3 regions of the Streptomyces sp. NPDC020362 genome follow, and region 2 is predicted to be linked to each of the others. Evidence: riboswitches for the same ligand, from Rfam matches in the RefSeq annotation. Region 2 holds a riboswitch; each other region holds the start of a gene.
What was found. A riboswitch is a leader RNA that binds a small molecule or an ion and turns the genes downstream of it on or off. The one in region 2 is predicted to bind cobalamin.

Region 1 (5,491 bases), on a different contig from region 2:
GCGCGGCGATACCGCCGAAGGCGACCCCGTAGACGAGGACGCCGGTGGCGAGACCGGCGGTGGACTGCAGGGAGCGGGAGACGACTTCCATCTCGTGCTCGTGGGAGTGCGCCTCCTCGAAGCCGATCGCCTTGTCGACGTTCGGCTCACCGAGGAGATAGGCGACGACCAGGGCGAGCACGCCGGCCGCCAGGCCGGCGAGCATGCCCCGCACGAGGAGATTTCTTACCGTTGCGGAGTTCATGGGCGTGCGGCGTCCCTCGCGTCAGTGGCAGGGGAAGCCGAGCAGGTGGCGGGCGTCGTGGACCCATTCGTGGACGTCCGTGCCGTTGAACACGGAGGTGGCGCCCTGCTCGGCGCCGACGAAGTAGAGCAGGACCAGCATCAGGATGCCGAAGAAGACCGCCCAGGGAGCTATCGCCTTCAGCGGCAGCGTGGCGGGAACGACGGGAGTGGTGGCTGTCGGCTGGGCGACGGTCTGCGCCATGGCAGAACCTCCTCTGGGAGTTCGCGTCCCATCTCGGTGGTGCAGTGGACGACGGCCACGGGTCTGACTCACGAGGCGCTCCTCAAGGCGTCTCGCATACAGTGGCGCGACCGTGCCGGATTTCCACCGGCTTCCGTCTCGCCGTCGTCGATATCGGACAGACCGTACCGCGCCACGCGGGCACGGCCAAGACCGCGTCCACCCCGCGTGATCTTCCTCTCGCACCGGGTGGCCGCGGCAGGGGCGGACGGGGCAGCGGTGACGGAACGCGGCGGGCCGCTCGTCGCCGAGGGCGCCCAGGCCCGCCTTCCGGTCGGCAGTCGCGAACACCGTGTGGAATGAGCGCCGTTCACGGCGGACGCCTCGGCGACGTCTCCATGGCCTCGGCCTGTCCGGCCCCCGCCGCCACGGTCGGCATGCGCAGCTGTCCGAACCGGTCCCGGGCGGCGCTCGGCATACAACACCGCTGCGGTCACGTCGAGTTCGGCATGCACGCCGCCCGCGACGGTTCGGCTCACCAGGCCGTCTCCGGGGCGGTGCCGGGCCCGGCGAGTCCCAGCTCGTGCTCGCCGAGCGGGGTGAAGAAGCGTTCGACGTCGGCGTCGGTGACCTCGGCGAGGGTCGCGGGCGACCAGCGCGGGTTGCGGTCCTTGTCGACGACCTGGGCGCGGATGCCCTCCACCAGGTCGTGCGTGCTCAGGGCCGCGCAGGAGACGCGGTACTCCTGGTCGAGGACGCGCTCGAGGGGACCGAGGCGCCGGGCACGGAGCAGGGCGGCCAGAGTGACCTTCACAGACGTCGGTGACCTGGTGAGAAGGGTCTCCGCCGCCTCCTTCGCGGCCGGGTCGCCGTGGGCGAGCAGCCGCTGCACGATCTCCTCCACCGTGCCGGCGGCGTAACAGGCGTCGATCCACTCGCGCCGGGCGGCCAGCTCACCCTGCGGCGGCGGCTGTACGTGGCGCCGGAGGGCGTCTCGTACGGGCATCTCGGCGAGGTCGTCGACGAAGGCGTCGAGGCCGGTGGACGGCAGATAGTGGTCGGCGAGCCCGCAGAGCAGGGCGTCGCCGGCACCGATCTGCGCCCCGGTCAGCGCGAGGTGGGTGCCCAGTTCGCCCGGGGTGAGAGCGAGCAGGTAGGTGCCGCCGACGTCGGGGACGAAGCCGATGCCGGTCTCGGGCATGGCGACCCTCGACCGCTCGGTGACGACCCGGACGCTGCCGTGGGCGGAGATCCCGACGCCGCCGCCCATGACGATGCCGTCCATCAGGGCGACGTACGGCTTGGGGTAGCGGGCGATGCGGGCGTTGAGGCGGTACTCGTCACGCCAGAAGGCGGCCGAGGCGGTGCCGTCGCCGTCGCGGGCGTCGTCGTGGACGGCGCGGATGTCGCCGCCCGCGCACAGCCCGCGCTCCCCCGCCCCGGTGACGACCACGGTCTCCACGGCCGGATCGTGCTCCCAGGCGGTCAGGGCCTCGTCGATGCGGCGCACCATCGGGTGGGACAGTGCGTTGATGGCCTTCGGCCGGTTGAGGGTGATGTGTGCGGCCCGCCCTGCGGTGTGCAGGAGGACGGGTTCTTCGGTTCCGCTCATCCGAGAGCCTCCGTCAGGCCGCGGGCCACAATGACACGCATGATCTCGTCGGTTCCTTCCAGGATCTGGTGGACGCGCAGGTCACGGACGTTTTCTCGATGCTGGACGCGCTGATCGGCACCGGACGCGCCGATCGATGCCGGACGCGCCGAGGTGGCCGTAGCCCCTGGGCAGCTGGAGCGCACGGCCGGTCACCGAGTACCCGGTGCCGTTCCGGCGCGCCGCGCGGCAGGCCCGGTTCCGGGTGTCCCCGTGCCTCGCGACTGCCCCATGCCGTCCGGTTCCGCTCTCAGGGGAGGCCGGCGCCGCGCCGGTCCTGGGAAGCCCCGGCAAGGCGCGGTGGTGTGAAGGCGTAGAGGCCGAGGATCTCCGGCAGGGGCACGATGCCCGGCCCGCCCGCGCGCACCCAGTCGGTGATGTCCTGCGTCGCGTCGGGATCGTTGACCAGGCCCAGCCAGACCGGTCGGCCACCGGCGGCCCGCCCTGCGGCGGAGGGCTGTACGACGATGACGTTGGCCTGCTCGCACACGTCGAGGCAGGCCGAGATGCGCACGGGCACCTCCGCACGCAGCCGGGCGGTCTGCGCCCCATGATCGACGCTGGTCACCTTGGGACTGCCGCAGCAGCAGTCCCGGCACACGACGACGCGGCACGGCGCCGGTCCGGCTGCCCCCGCAGCCGCCTCGTCACCCGACATCTCTTCGGCCGGCCTCCCGGGCATGCCGCACCACCCCTCCCCGGGGAGATCCGCCCCGGTGTCCGTCGAGGAGGCGACCGCGTGAGTCTCCTGGCTCTCGGGTCGTCGCTCGTCCCGGCCTTCCCGCCCTCTCGGGCCGTGGCCTGTCGGAACTCGCTCACCGATCACAGTGGCGGGACCGCACCGGATTCACACCGGCTTCCTCGGATCGCCGTCGCCTTGTCGCCGGACATCATCCCACCGCCGACGGGACGCCGTCATCCGGCCTCCTGGAGAATCGCGCCAGGCCCCGGCACCCACACCGGCGGCGGGCCGCACTGTGCAGGGGAGACGTTCCCGACAGCCAACACCCGGCGCGCGAACTCCCTTGACAGAAAAAGGTGTTGGGTGGATCACGGCCCCATCGGCACAACGGGAGCGGCCGCAGCACACTCGCGCAAACATTCTTGGCGCATGCCGCAGTGCGTCCGCGCGACGCCGACCGTCCGCTCACCCCCGTCACCCGCTGACCGGCCTCGACCCCGGCCGTTCCCACGGGCCCGGCCTCGGAGAGGGCCGGGGTGGCCGCGTACGCCCATCCGGAGGACACCCTGCTCGTCATGGGTGACTTCCCGGGCGCGGTCCTGACGTACGTACCCGCCCGCCGGGACGGCGCGCGGCGGCCCCGGAGTCCCTCTCGGCCACCTGGTGGCGGTGGCCGCCCGCCCCACCGGCATCGCGGTGCGGGCCTGGGGACCAGGAGAGCGCGGGCAGGAGCCGCAGCGTCGCCCCTGACCAGCGGTTCTCCGACACTCCGAGACGGCGTCCCACTGGCGTGGTGATCGGCAACGCGCATAGTGGAACCGGAGAGGGGGCGTCGGAGGAGAACGGGAGAGCGCCTGTGAGCCCAGCGCCGATCGACTACCAGGCGTTGTTCGCTGCCACGCCCAGCCCGTACCTCGTCATGGGCCGCGATCTCGTGATCCTCGACGTCAACGCGGCCTACTGCCGGGCGACCGGCCGCGCCCGGGAAGACCTGGTCGGGCAGTACCTCTTCGACGCGTTCCCCGACAACCCGGCAGACCCGGACGCCGACGGGGTGCGCAACCTCAGTGCCTCCCTGCACCGGGTCCTGCGCTCGCAGCAGCCGGACACGATGGCGGTGCAGAAGTACGACATCCCCGTGCCCCACCGCCCCGGAGTGTTCGAGGAACGGTGGTGGTCCCCCGTCAACACCCCGGTGATCGGGCCCGACGAAGAAGTGGCATGGATCATCCACCGGGTGGAGGACGTCACCGAGTTCGTGCTGTCCCATGCCGGCCGCTCGCAACCGGGTCAGCCGCTCGGAGAGCGCGAGGCCATCGAGGCCGAACTGTATGCGCGGGCGCGGGAGCTGCAACTGTTGAACGAGCAGTTGCGGCAGGCCCATGCCCGGGAAAGGAAGGTCGCCGTCACTCTCCAGGAAGCGATGATGCACTCGCCGGACCTGGACCGGCATCAGAACGTCGCGGTGCGCTACCTGCCCGCCACCAAAGGACTGAACGTGTGCGGCGACTGGTACGACGTGGTGGACCTGCCCGACGGCGACTTCGCCCTCGCCGTGGGCGACGTGGTCGGTCACGGTCTGGAGGCCGCCGCCGCCATGGGCATGCTGCGCAGCGCCCTGTCCGCCGCCGTCCGCGCTCTGCACGAGCCGGCCAGGGCGATGGAGGTACTGGGCCTGTATGCCCGCTCGGTCGAAGGAGCCCTGGCCACGACCGCGGTCAAGGCTGTGATCGACACGCACCGTCGGCACATCACCTACAGCAGTGCCGGCCACCTCCCACCCGTCCTGCTCCACTCCGACGGCACCTTCGTCCTGCTCGACCAGGCCACCGACCCGCCCCTGGGGGCTCGCCTGCGCCACGTCCCGCGCCCGCAGGCCGCCCTGCCCTACACCCCCGGCGACACCCTCGTCCTGTACACCGACGGGCTCGTCGAACGGCGCGACGAGGACATCGACGTCAGTCTGGCCCGCCTCACCGACACCCTCGCCGGCAGCGCCCGGCTCAGCCCCGACCACCTGGCCGACGTCCTGCTGTCCCGCCTCGGCGTCAGCGGCGGCGGACACGACGACATCGCCCTGATCGTCGCCCGCCTGTAGCCCACTTCCCCCGCGCCGGTCCGCCGACCGTCACCGGGAACGGCCTCCTGACCACGGAACTCGACCAAGAGCGGCCGGGCCTCGCTTCTCGGGTACTGGACCAAGGACGCCGGACGACAGGTGAGTTCCCGGAAACGTCGCGTTCACGACAGCCGGAACCGAAGGTAACAACCGCTTCCTAGCGTGACCGGCCATGGGATCGGAGTCGTATCCCCCAGCTGCACACGACGTATGACGGTCCGTCGGCTCCCCGCAATGCCGATGACGCCGTGCGGGGGCTCTTCCCTTCACCGAAGCACCCGCACCAGCACCACCGGGAGGCGCGACATGAGCACCACCGAGTCACGGCCGCCGACGACAGGCACGGCGACGGCAGGCACGACGAAGTCCGCGGCCGACCAGGCGGTCAAGGAGACACTGGAGGACTACACCCTCCGTTTCGCGCCCCGCAGTTACCGCCGCTGGACACCCATGGTCGTGGCGACCACCGCGCTCGGCGGCATCGCCTACATGGCCGACTTCTCCATCGGCGCCGGCATCGGCCTGGCCCATGGCACCGGGAACGCGCTCGTCGCCATCGCGGTAGCCGCTGTC
Region 2 (5,491 bases):
GCACCTGCTCGACATGACGGAGACGCAGGCGCCGGGCACTCCGGTCCCGCCCGAGCGCACGCTGGCGGCCGAGTTCGACACCTCCCGCACCACCGTCCGCCAGGCCCTGCAGGAACTCGTCGTCGAGGGCCGCCTCGAACGCATCCAGGGCAAGGGCACCTTCGTCGCCAAGCCGAAGGTGTCCCAGGCGCTGCAGCTCACCTCCTACACCGAGGACATGCGGGCCCAGGGCCTGGAGCCCACCTCACAGCTGCTGGACGTCGGCTACATCACCGCCGACGACCGGCTCGCCGAGCTGCTCGACATCACGGCGGGCGGACGCGTGCTGCGCATCGAGCGGCTGCGCATGGCCAACGGCGAGCCGATGGCGATCGAGACCACCCATCTGTCGGCCAAGCGCTTCCCGGCCCTCAGGCGCTCGCTCGTGAAGTACACCTCCCTCTACACCGCCCTCGCCGAGGTCTACGACGTCCATCTCGCCGAGGCGGAGGAGACGATCGAGACCTCGCTGGCCACCCCGCGCGAGGCGGGCCTGCTCGGCACCGACGTGGGTCTGCCGATGCTGATGCTCTCCCGCCACTCCCTGGACCGCGAGGGCAAGCCGGTGGAGTGGGTCCGGTCCGTCTACCGGGGCGACCGGTACAAGTTCGTGGCCCGGCTGAAGCGGCCTGCGGAATGAAAGCGGCCGAGAGCACGACAGGCCGGGGGTCCGGGGGCCACGCGGCGGCAGCCGCACGTCCGACGCAGCTCCAGGGACGATGCAGCGTGGCGCGGCTCAAGCACCCTCAGGACTAGCAGGAGTTGGGGTCTTCACACCTCAACCCCCAAATCGACATACCGATATACGGACGAGGTCTTCCGCTGCCGCGACACTGTCACCTAGATTGCCTGCGCATTACACAGGTGATCAGCGAGGGGACGGAGCCGTGGCATGTCCGAAACGCCTGAAGTGAGACCACCGGTCGTGACGCCGGTCCGCGTGATCATCGCCCTCTGTCTCGTCGCGCCCTTCGCGGCGATGCTGTGGGTCGGCTCGTACGCCAAGACGGATCCGGCCTTCATCGGGATCCCGTTCTTCTACTGGTACCAGATGCTGTGGGTGCTGATCTCCACCGCGCTCACGGTGCTGGCGTACCAGCTCTGGCAGCGTGACCAGCGCGGCCGCAGGGACACGAAGGGGGGTGCGGCGCAGTGAAGGGCGGCGTCAACGGCGTCGCGCTCGGCGTCTTCATCTTCTTCTTCCTGGCCGTCACGGTCATGGGCTTCCTGGCCGCCCGCTGGCGCAGGGCCGACAATGAGCACTCCCTGGACGAATGGGGCCTGGGCGGACGGTCGTTCGGCACCTGGGTCACCTGGTTCCTGCTCGGCGGAGACCTGTACACGGCGTACACGTTCGTCGCCGTACCGGCGGCGATCTACGCGGCGGGCGCGGCCGGATTCTTCGCGGTGCCCTACACGATCCTGGTCTACCCGCTGATCTTCACGTTCCTGCCCCGCCTGTGGTCGGTGTCCCACAAGCACGGCTATGTGACGACCTCGGACTTCGTGCGCGGCCGCTTCGGCTCCAAGGGCCTGTCGCTGGCCGTGGCGCTGACCGGCATCCTGGCCACGATGCCGTACATCGCGCTCCAGCTCGTCGGCATCCAGGCGGTGCTGGACGTGATGGGCGTGGGCGGCGGTGACAACACCAACTGGTTCGTGAAGGACCTGCCCCTGCTCATCGCCTTCGGTGTGCTGGCGGCGTACACCTACTCCTCGGGCCTGCGCGCCCCCGCGCTGATCGCGTTCGTCAAGGACACGCTGATCTACATCGTGATCGTGGTGGCGATCATCTACATCCCGATCAAGCTCGGCGGGTTCGACGACATCTTCGCCAAGGCGGGTCACGCGCTCAACCAGGTCAACCCCGCCACCGGCAAGCAGCGCGGCGCGCTCGCCCCGCCGGAGGCGGGCCAGTGGACGTACGCCACACTGGCGCTCGGCTCGGCTCTCGCGCTGTTCATGTACCCGCACTCGATCACCGCGACGCTGTCGTCCAGGAGCCGTGAGGTGATCCGCCGCAACACCACGATCCTGCCGCTGTACTCGCTGATGCTGGGCCTGCTGGCCCTGCTCGGCTTCATGGCGATCGCGGCCGGTGTGAAGGTCACCAACGGCCAGCTGGCGATCCCGCAGCTGTTCGAGGACATGTTCCCGGACTGGTTCGCGGGCGTGGCCTTCGCGGCGATCGGCATCGGCGCGCTGGTCCCGGCGGCCATCATGTCGATCGCGGCGGCGAACCTCTTCACCCGCAACATCTACAAGGACTTCCTCAAGCCGGACGCCACACCGAAGCAGGAGGCCCAGGTCTCCAAGTTCGTGTCGCTGCTGGTGAAGGTCGGCGCGCTGGTCTTCGTCCTGACCATGGACAAGACGGTCGCCATCAACTTCCAGCTGCTGGGCGGCATCTGGATCCTGCAGACCTTCCCGGCGCTGGTCGGCGGCCTGTTCACGCGCTGGTTCCACCGCTGGGCGCTGCTGGCCGGCTGGGCGGTCGGCATGGTCTACGGCACGGCGGCCGCCTACGGGGTCGCCTCCCCGACCCAGAAACACTTCGGCGGCAGCGCCAAGGAGATCCCCGGCATCGGCGAGATCGGCTACATCGGCCTGACGGCCTTCGTGCTGAACGTGCTCGTCACGCTGGTCCTGACCGTCGTCCTGAAGGCCGTGAAGGCCCCCGAGGGCCTCGACGAGACCAGCCCGGAGGACTACACGGCGGACGCGGGCGAGCCGGGAGTCGAGGTGGAACTCCCGCCCGCTACGGCAGGAAGCGCCCACTAGGGCGCCCCGAAAGGGGCGCGGGGCCGTATGGGCATGCGGCCCCGCCGCGTGGGCGCGAGCAACCACACACCCCACAGCGGGCCGCCGGGAACCACCCACCACGGCGGCCCGCTGTTTCGTGCACACTCACCGGCATGGACCTCGTGATCCGCCTCGCAGCCCCCACCGAATACGCCGCCCTCGGAGAACTCACCGCCCAGGCCTACCTCCAGGACGGCCTCCTGGACTTCGGCGAGAGCGACGAGTACCTCGGTGAGCTGAGAGACGTGGCCAAACGAGCAGCCGCAGCCGAGGTTCTCGTGGCCGTCCGGGACACAACGGTCCTGGGCGGAGTCGCCTTCGTCCCCTCCGGCGGCCCCATGGCCGACATCGCGGCCCCGGGAGAGGCCGAGATCCGCATGCTCGCCGTCGCGGCAGCCGCCCGCGGCCAGGGCGTCGGCGAGGCACTCGTCCTCGCCTGCATCGACCGGGCCCGCAGCACCCCGGGTTGCACAGGCATCGTCCTGTCCACCCAGCGCACCATGCACAGCGCCCACCGCATCTACGAGCGCCTGGGTTTCCTTCGCACACCCGAGCGGGACTGGAATCCCCTCCCCCACCTGGACGACATCACTCTCCTCACCTACGAGTTGACCCTCTGAAGCCACGGCGACACAACATCTGGGGGTGACACGACAGCCCGGCACTAGATGTATGCTCATCCTCGCTGTCGTCGCAGGGGAATCCGGTGCGAATCCGGAACTGTCCCGCAACGGTGTACTTGCGTGCATCCGCACGCCCGTGTCAGTCCGAGGACCTGTCGGCAGCGCGCACCCGGCCGTCCGGCCCGGGTGCCTTGAGACGTCCGGGCCTCGTGGAGTGGGCTGGTGGACGCGACGCCGTGCGCCGTCGTGCTGCCCCCTGCCCTCCGCAAGGCCCCGTGCCGAGCGAGGGAGAGCCCCACGTGACCATCGCGCCAGCCGAACCGGCTTCAGCCACCCCGGCGACCGGAGCCCCGGTGGAGACCGACGGTCCCGGTGCCGCGTTGCTGCGGACCCTGACCGAGCTGACCGCCGACCTCCCCGACGCCGACCCCGGCCGGGTCGCCGCGGCCGCGCTGCGCGGCCGGTCCGCGCGGGCCGACGAGGCGGAGTTGCGCGAGCTGGCCACGGAGGCGGCCGCCGGCCTCATCTCCGAGGACCCTGCCTACTCCCGGCTGGCCGCCCGGCTGCTGACCCTCTCCATCCGCGCGGAGGCCGCCTCGCAGGGCGTGACGTCCTTCACCGAGTCCGTCGCCGTGGGCCACCGTGAGGGCCTCGTCGCCGACCGCACCGCCGAGTTCGTCCGGCTGCACGCCGGCCGGCTGGACTCCCTGATCGACCCGGTCGCCGACGACCGTTTCGGCTACTTCGGCCTGCGCACCCTGCACAGCCGCTACCTGCTGCGCCACCCGATCACCCGCCAGGTCATCGAGACGCCCCAGCACTTCATGCTGCGTGTGGCCGCCGGTCTCGCCGAGGACGACAGCGCCCGCGCGGTGGACGAGGTCGCGTCGCTCTACGGGCTCATGAGCCGCCTGGACTACCTGCCCTCCTCCCCCACCCTGTTCAACTCCGGCACGCGGCACCCCCAGATGTCGTCCTGCTACCTGCTGGACTCCCCGCTGGACGAGCTGGACTCCATCTACGACCGCTACCACCAGGTCGCCCGTCTCTCGAAGCACGCCGGCGGCATCGGTCTGTCGTACTCCCGCATCCGTTCGCGCGGTTCGCTGATCCGCGGCACCAACGGGCACTCCAACGGCATCGTCCCGTTCCTGAAGACCCTGGACGCCTCGGTGGCCGCCGTGAACCAGGGCGGCCGGCGCAAGGGTGCCGCGGCCGTGTACCTGGAGACCTGGCACTCCGACATCGAGGAGTTCCTGGAGCTGCGGGACAACACCGGTGAGGACGCCCGCCGTACGCACAACCTGAACCTCGCGCACTGGATCCCGGACGAGTTCATGCGCCGGGTCAACGCCGACGAGCAGTGGTCGCTGTTCTCCCCGGCGGACGTGCCGGAGCTGGTCGACCTGTGGGGCGAGGAGTTCGACGCCGCCTACCGCAGGGCGGAGGCGGCGGGGCTCGCGAAGAAGACCATCCCGGCCCGTGACCTGTACGGCCGCATGATGCGCACCCTCGCGCAGACCGGCAACGGCTGGATGACCTTCAAGGACGCCGCCAACCGCACGGCCAACCAGACGGCGACCCCGGGCCACGTCGTCCACTCCTCCAACCTCTGCACGGAGATCCTGGAGGTCACGGACGACGGGGAGACCGCGGTCTGCAACCTGGGGTCGGTCAACCTCGGTGCCTTCGTGAGCGACGGGGACATCGACTGGAAGCGCCTGGACGAGACCGTCCGCACGGCCGTCACCTTCCTCGACCGTGTCGTGGACATCAACTTCTACCCGACCGAGCAGGCGGGCCGCTCCAACGCCAGGTGGCGTCCGGTGGGCCTGGGTGCGATGGGTCTGCAGGACGTCTTCTTCAAGCTGCGTCTGCCCTTCGGCTCGCCCGAGGCCAAGGCCCTGTCCACGCGGATCGCCGAGCGCATCATGCTCGCCGCGTACGAGGCCTCCGCCGACCTCGCCGAGCGCAGCGGCCCGCTGCCCGCCTGGGAGAAGACCCGTACGGCCCAGGGTGTCCTGCAC
Region 3 (5,491 bases), on a different contig from region 2:
ACGCGGAGTTCGTCACCGGGGAGCGTACGGCCGAAGGCTTCTACCGGGTCCGGGGCGGCATGGCTCCGGTGATCGCGCGCGGGCTGGCCTATGCGCCCTACGCCGACCTGATCTGGGTCGAGACGGGTACGCCCGACCTGGCGCAGGCCCGCGAGTTCGCCGAGGCGATCCACGCCCGGTACCCGGACCAGATGCTCGCCTACAACTGCTCGCCGTCCTTCAACTGGAAGGCGGCGCTGGACGACGACCGGATCGCCAAGTTCCAGCGCGAGCTGGGCGCGATGGGCTACAAGTTCCAGTTCATCACGCTGGCCGGCTTCCACTCCCTCAACCACGGCATGTTCGACCTCGCCCGCGGCTACGCCGAGCACGGCATGACCGCCTACGTCGACCTGCAGGAGCGGGAGTTCGCCGCGCAGGCGCACGGCTTCACCGCCGTCAGGCACCAGCGCGAGGTCGGCACCGGCTACTTCGATCTGGTCTCCACCGCCGTCAACCCCGCCTCCTCCACCACCGCCCTGGCCGGCTCCACGGAGGAGGAGCAGTTCCACTAGGGCTGCCCGGGCCCTGTGGCCCGCCCCGGCCCGGCGGGGGTCGTACGACCGTCCCCGTCCGACCCCCGCCTTCCGCCCCGCCCGCAGGAGAAGCGATGTCCACCAGTGCCCTGACCCACCACGTCCGTGTTCTCGCGCCCCTGGGCGAGCGGCACGACGAGATCCTCACGCCCGCCGCCCTGGACTTCCTCGGCCGGCTGACCGCGGCGTTCGCCGGCCGCCGCCGGGACCTGATGCGAGAACGCCGCCGGCAGATCCTCCGCCTGGCCAGCGGCTCCCCGCTCGACTTCCCGATGGTCACCTCCGCCGTCCGTGCCGACCCCACCTGGCGGGTCGCACCGCCCGCCCCCGGCCTGACCGACCGCCGCGTGGAGATCACCGGCCCGCCGGACCGCCGGATGACGGTCAACGCCCTCAGCTCCGGTGCCCGGGTGTGGATGGCCGACTTCGAGGACGCCACCGCGCCCACCTGGAACAACGTGATCGGCGGCCAGCTCAACCTGCTCGACGCCGTCCGGCGGCGCATCGACTTCACCACCGGCGACGGCAGGCGGTACCGGCTCGGCGAACAGCTCGCCACCATCGTCGTACGACCGCGCGGCTGGCACCTGGACGAGGAGCACCTGGAGTTCGAGGACGCCCCCGTGCCCGCCGCGCTCGTCGACTTCGGCCTGTACTTCTTCCACTGCGCGCAGCGGCAGATCGACGCCGGCCGCGGCCCGTACTTCTACCTCCCCAAGCTGGAGAACCGCTACGAGGCCCGCCTGTGGAACGACGTCTTCGTCACCGCGCAGGAACTCCTCGGCATTCCCCGCGGCACGATCCGCGCCACCGTCCTCATCGAGACGATCACCGCCGCGTTCGAGATGGAGGAGATCCTCTACGAGCTGCGCGAGCACAGCTCGGGCCTGAACGCGGGCCGCTGGGACTACCTGTTCAGCCTGATCAAGACCTTCGGTCACCGCACCGACTTCCTGCTGCCGGACCGCGCGAAGGTCACGATGACGGCTCCCTTCATGCGGGCCTACACCGAACTCCTCGTGCGTACCTGTCACCGGCGCGGCGCGCACGCCGTCGGCGGCATGGCCGCGCAGGTGCCGAGCAGGGACCCGGCCGCCCACGAGGCGGCCCTCGCCAAGGTGCGGCTGGACAAGGAGCGCGAGGCCGAGGCCGGCTTCGACGGCTCCTGGGTCGCCCACCCGGGCCTGGTCGCCGTCTGCCGTGAGGTGTTCGACGGTGTCCTCGGCGAGCGGCCGCACCAGATCGACCGGACGCGGGACGACGTGGAGGTGACGGCCGCGGACCTGCTGTCGGTGCGCCGGGGCGGCGGGCCGCCCACCCCGGAAGGCGTGCGCACCAACATCGCGGTCGCGCTGCGCTACTTCGCCGCCTGGCTGCGCGGGCAGGGCGCGGTCGCTCTGTACGGTCTCATGGAGGACGCGGCCACGGCCGAGATCGCCCGCGTGCAGATCTGGCAGTGGCTGCGGCACCGGGTGATCGACCGGGAGACGGTCCTGCGGCTGCTCGACGAGGAGGCCGCCGCGCTCGGCGCCGAGTACCCGTGGGCGCCGGTCGACGAGGTACGCGCGCTCTTCGAACGGACCGCCCTGGCGGGCGAGTTGCCGCTCTTCTTCACGCCCGACGCCTACACCGCCCATCTGGTGCAGCGCGCGGAGCCCCGGTCATGAGCGGCGGAATCCGGCGCGTCGGGGTGGTCGGCGGCGGCCAGATGGGTGCCGGCATCGCCGAGGTGTGCGCGCGGGCGGGACTGGACACGGTGGTCTGCGAGGCGGACGCCACGGCCGCCCGCGTCGCCCGCGAGCGCGTGGCCGCCTCTCTGGAGCGCGCGGTCCGGCGGGGCGGGCTGGAGCCGTCCGCCGCGCAGGACGCCCTCGCCCGCCTCGTCTTCACCGGCGATCTGGAGGAGATGGCCGACCGGCAGCTCGTCATCGAGGCCGTCGTCGAGAACGCGGACGCCAAGACCGAGGTGTTCGCCGCCCTCGACAAGATCGTCGAGGACCCGTCGGCCGTCCTGGCGACCAACACCTCCTCCCTGCCCGTGATGCGCCTCGGCATGGCCACCGGCCGCGCCGACCGGGTCGTGGGACTGCACTTCTTCAACCCGGTGCCGGTGCTGCCGCTCGTGGAGGTCGTGCCCTCCCTGCACACCGCACCCGGGACCGTGACCGCCGTCGAGTCCTTCGCCACGGAAGTTCTCGGCAAGACGGTCGTCCGCTCCCGGGACCGGGCGGGCTTCGTCGTCAACGCGCTGCTCATCCCCTATTTGCTGGCGGCCGTCCGGATGGCGGAGTCCGGCTTCGCCGGCGCCGCCGACATCGACACCGCCATGGAGCTGGGCTGCGCCCACCCCATGGGGCCGCTCCGGCTCGCGGACCTGATCGGCCTCGACACCGTCGCCTCGATCGCCGAGTCGCTCTACGACGAGTTCCGCGAACCCCTCTACGCCCCTCCCCCGCTGCTCCAGCGGATGGTCGAGGCGGGACTGCTCGGCCGCAAGACCGGGCGGGGGTTCCACAAGTACGGCCGGTCCTGAGCGGACCGGCGCGCCCGGGCTGAGGGGCCCGCGGCGAGGAGCGGGCCGAAAGGCCCGGACGGCAGCGGCCGGCCGAGGGATCCGGCGGCTGCTCACAGGGGAGGGGCGGGAAGCGCTCGTGCGGCGCCTCCCGCCCCGGCCCGTTTCCCCACTGCGGCGGCATGTCCCACGTCACCTTCCGAATGCGGGGCATCGTGCACCACGTCCCTGGACGGTCCCTTAGGCTGACCGGTGCAGCTGGTTCGCCCCGTCCGCCAGGCGGGATGCGTCGCAAGAGGGAACCCGGTGGGAATCCGGGACTGCCCCGCAGCGGTGAGCGGGAACGACCGCCGTCATACGCACTGGGCCCGAGGAGGGCCCGGGAAGCGACGGCCAGTAGGTGTCCTCCCCCGTGAGGACGTGCCCGCGAGTCCGAAGACCTGCCATCTGCCCGCGCGCGGGACCACTCGTGCGCGGACATCCCGGTGACCTCGAGGGCGGGTCGGCGCACACACCGAACGGACGGCCGTGGGCCGGTACCGTCCGGTCCGTCACCCCTTCGCGCTCTCGTCCCGTCCCCGGGATCTCAGGGATTCATCTCGCGAAGGAGATCTCCGTGACCACCAAGCCCGCAGCCGCGGCAGCACGGGCCACCGTGTACGGCTACCCCCGCCAGGGACAGAACCGGGAACTGAAGAAGGCCGTCGAGGGCTACTGGAAGGGCCGCGTGACCGCCGACGCCCTGCGCGCCACCGCCGCCGGTCTGCGTCGCACCAACTGGCGGCGGCTGGCGGACGCCGGCATCGACGAGGTGCCGACCGGCGACTTCTCGTACTACGACCACGTGCTGGACACCACCGTCATGGTCGGCGCGATCCCCGACCGTCACCGTGCCGCCGTCGCCTCCGACCCGCTCGACGGGTACTTCGCCATGGCGCGCGGTACCCAGGACGTCGCACCGCTGGAGATGACCAAGTGGTTCGACACCAACTACCACTACCTGGTACCCGAGTTGGGACCGGACACGGTGTTCACGGCGGACTCCGGCAAGCAGGTCGCCGAGCTGCGGGAAGCACTCGCTCTGGAACTGGCGGCCCGCCCCGTGCTGGTCGGCCCGGTGACCTACCTGCTGCTGGCCAAACCCGCGCCCGGCGCGCCCGCGGACTTCGAGCCGCTCATCCTGCTGGACCGCCTGCTGCCGGTGTACGCCGAGGTCCTCGCCGACCTGCACGCGGCGGGCGCCGAGTGGGTACAGCTCGACGAGCCCGCCCTGGTCCAGGACCGCACCCCGGCCGAACTGAACGCCGCCGCCCGCGCCTACCGCGACCTCGGTGCCCTGACCGACCGGCCGAAGCTGCTGGTCGCCTCCTACTTCGACCGGCTCGGTGAGGCCCTGCCGGTGCTGGCCGAGGCACCGGTCGACGGGCTCGCCCTGGACTTCACCGAGGCGGCCGCCGCCCATCTGGAGGCGCTGGCCGCCGTCGGCGGACTGCCCGGCAAGCGGCTGGTCGCCGGCGTCGTCAACGGGCGCAACATCTGGGTGAACGACCTGTCGGCCTCGCTCGCCGTGCTCGGCACCCTGCTGGGCCTGGCCGACCGGGTCGACGTCTCCGCCTCCTGCTCGCTGCTGCACGTCCCCCTCGACACGTCGGCCGAGCGGGACATCGATCCGCAGATCATGCGCTGGCTCGCCTTCGCCCGGCAGAAGACGGCCGAGATCGCCACCCTCGCCAAGGGCCTGGCCCGCGGCACCGACGCCATCGCCGCGGAACTGGCCGCGAACCGTGCCGACCTGGCCTCCCGCGCGAACTCCGCCGTCACCCGCGACCCGGCCGTCCGCGCCCGCGCCACCGCCGTCACCCTCGACGACGCGCGCCGCTGCGCGTCCTACCCGGAGCGGGCCGCCGCCCAGCGCGCCCACCTGCGCCTCCCGCTGCTCCCCACCACGACCATCGGCTCCTTCCCGCAGACCGGCGAACTGCGCACGGCCCGCGCCGATCTGAGGGCCGGGCGGATCGACACCGCCGGGTACGAGGAGCGCATCAGGGCGGAGATCCAGGAGGTGATCTCCTTCCAGGAGAAGGCCGGCCTGGACGTCCTGGTGCACGGCGAGGCCGAACGCAACGACATGGTCCAGTACTTCGCCGAACAGCTCACCGGCTACCTCGCCACCCACCACGGCTGGGTCCAGTCCTACGGCACCCGGTACGTCCGGCCGCCGATCCTGGCCGGTGACATCTCCCGCCCCGAGCCGATGACCGTGCGCTGGACGACATACGCCCAGTCCCTCACCGACCGTCCGGTCAAGGGCATGCTCACCGGCCCGGTCACCATGCTGGCCTGGTCGTTCGTCCGCGACGACCAGCCGCTCGCCGACACCGCCCGCCAGGTCGCCCTCGCCCTG

Region 1: another riboswitch for cobalamin. It lies ahead of AB0H32_RS23605 ((2Fe-2S) ferredoxin domain-containing protein); the one in region 2 lies ahead of AB0H32_RS04215 (ribonucleoside-diphosphate reductase subunit alpha).
Region 3: another riboswitch for cobalamin. It lies ahead of metE (5-methyltetrahydropteroyltriglutamate--homocysteine S-methyltransferase); the one in region 2 lies ahead of AB0H32_RS04215 (ribonucleoside-diphosphate reductase subunit alpha).

Annotation. Positions count from the first base shown of each region.
Region 1 covers NZ_JBFAET010000067.1:14,027-19,517, reverse strand. Annotated here, with positions in the region: gene AB0H32_RS23630 (CbtA family protein) at 1-244, opposite strand, end outside; gene AB0H32_RS23625 (CbtB-domain containing protein) at 266-487, opposite strand; cobalamin riboswitch at 524-668, opposite strand; partial or broken gene AB0H32_RS23620 (enoyl-CoA hydratase) at 743-850, opposite strand; gene AB0H32_RS23615 (enoyl-CoA hydratase/isomerase family protein) at 1,002-2,078, opposite strand; partial or broken gene AB0H32_RS23610 (acyl-CoA dehydrogenase family protein) at 2,075-2,285, opposite strand; gene AB0H32_RS23605 ((2Fe-2S) ferredoxin domain-containing protein) at 2,368-2,775, opposite strand; cobalamin riboswitch at 2,859-2,980, opposite strand; gene AB0H32_RS23600 (SpoIIE family protein phosphatase) at 3,656-4,897, shown strand; gene AB0H32_RS23595 (allantoin permease) at 5,225-5,491, shown strand, end outside.
Region 2 covers NZ_JBFAET010000005.1:121,842-127,332, forward strand. Annotated here, with positions in the region: gene AB0H32_RS04195 (GntR family transcriptional regulator) at 1-679, shown strand, start outside; gene AB0H32_RS04200 (DUF3311 domain-containing protein) at 932-1,195, shown strand; gene mctP (monocarboxylate uptake permease MctP) at 1,192-2,820, shown strand; gene AB0H32_RS04210 (GNAT family N-acetyltransferase) at 2,955-3,461, shown strand; cobalamin riboswitch at 3,501-3,639, shown strand; gene AB0H32_RS04215 (ribonucleoside-diphosphate reductase subunit alpha) at 3,764-5,491, shown strand, end outside.
Region 3 covers NZ_JBFAET010000067.1:22,020-27,510, reverse strand. Annotated here, with positions in the region: gene aceA (isocitrate lyase) at 1-554, shown strand, start outside; gene aceB (malate synthase A) at 650-2,242, shown strand; gene AB0H32_RS23650 (3-hydroxybutyryl-CoA dehydrogenase) at 2,239-3,108, shown strand; cobalamin riboswitch at 3,345-3,536, shown strand; gene metE (5-methyltetrahydropteroyltriglutamate--homocysteine S-methyltransferase) at 3,704-5,491, shown strand, end outside.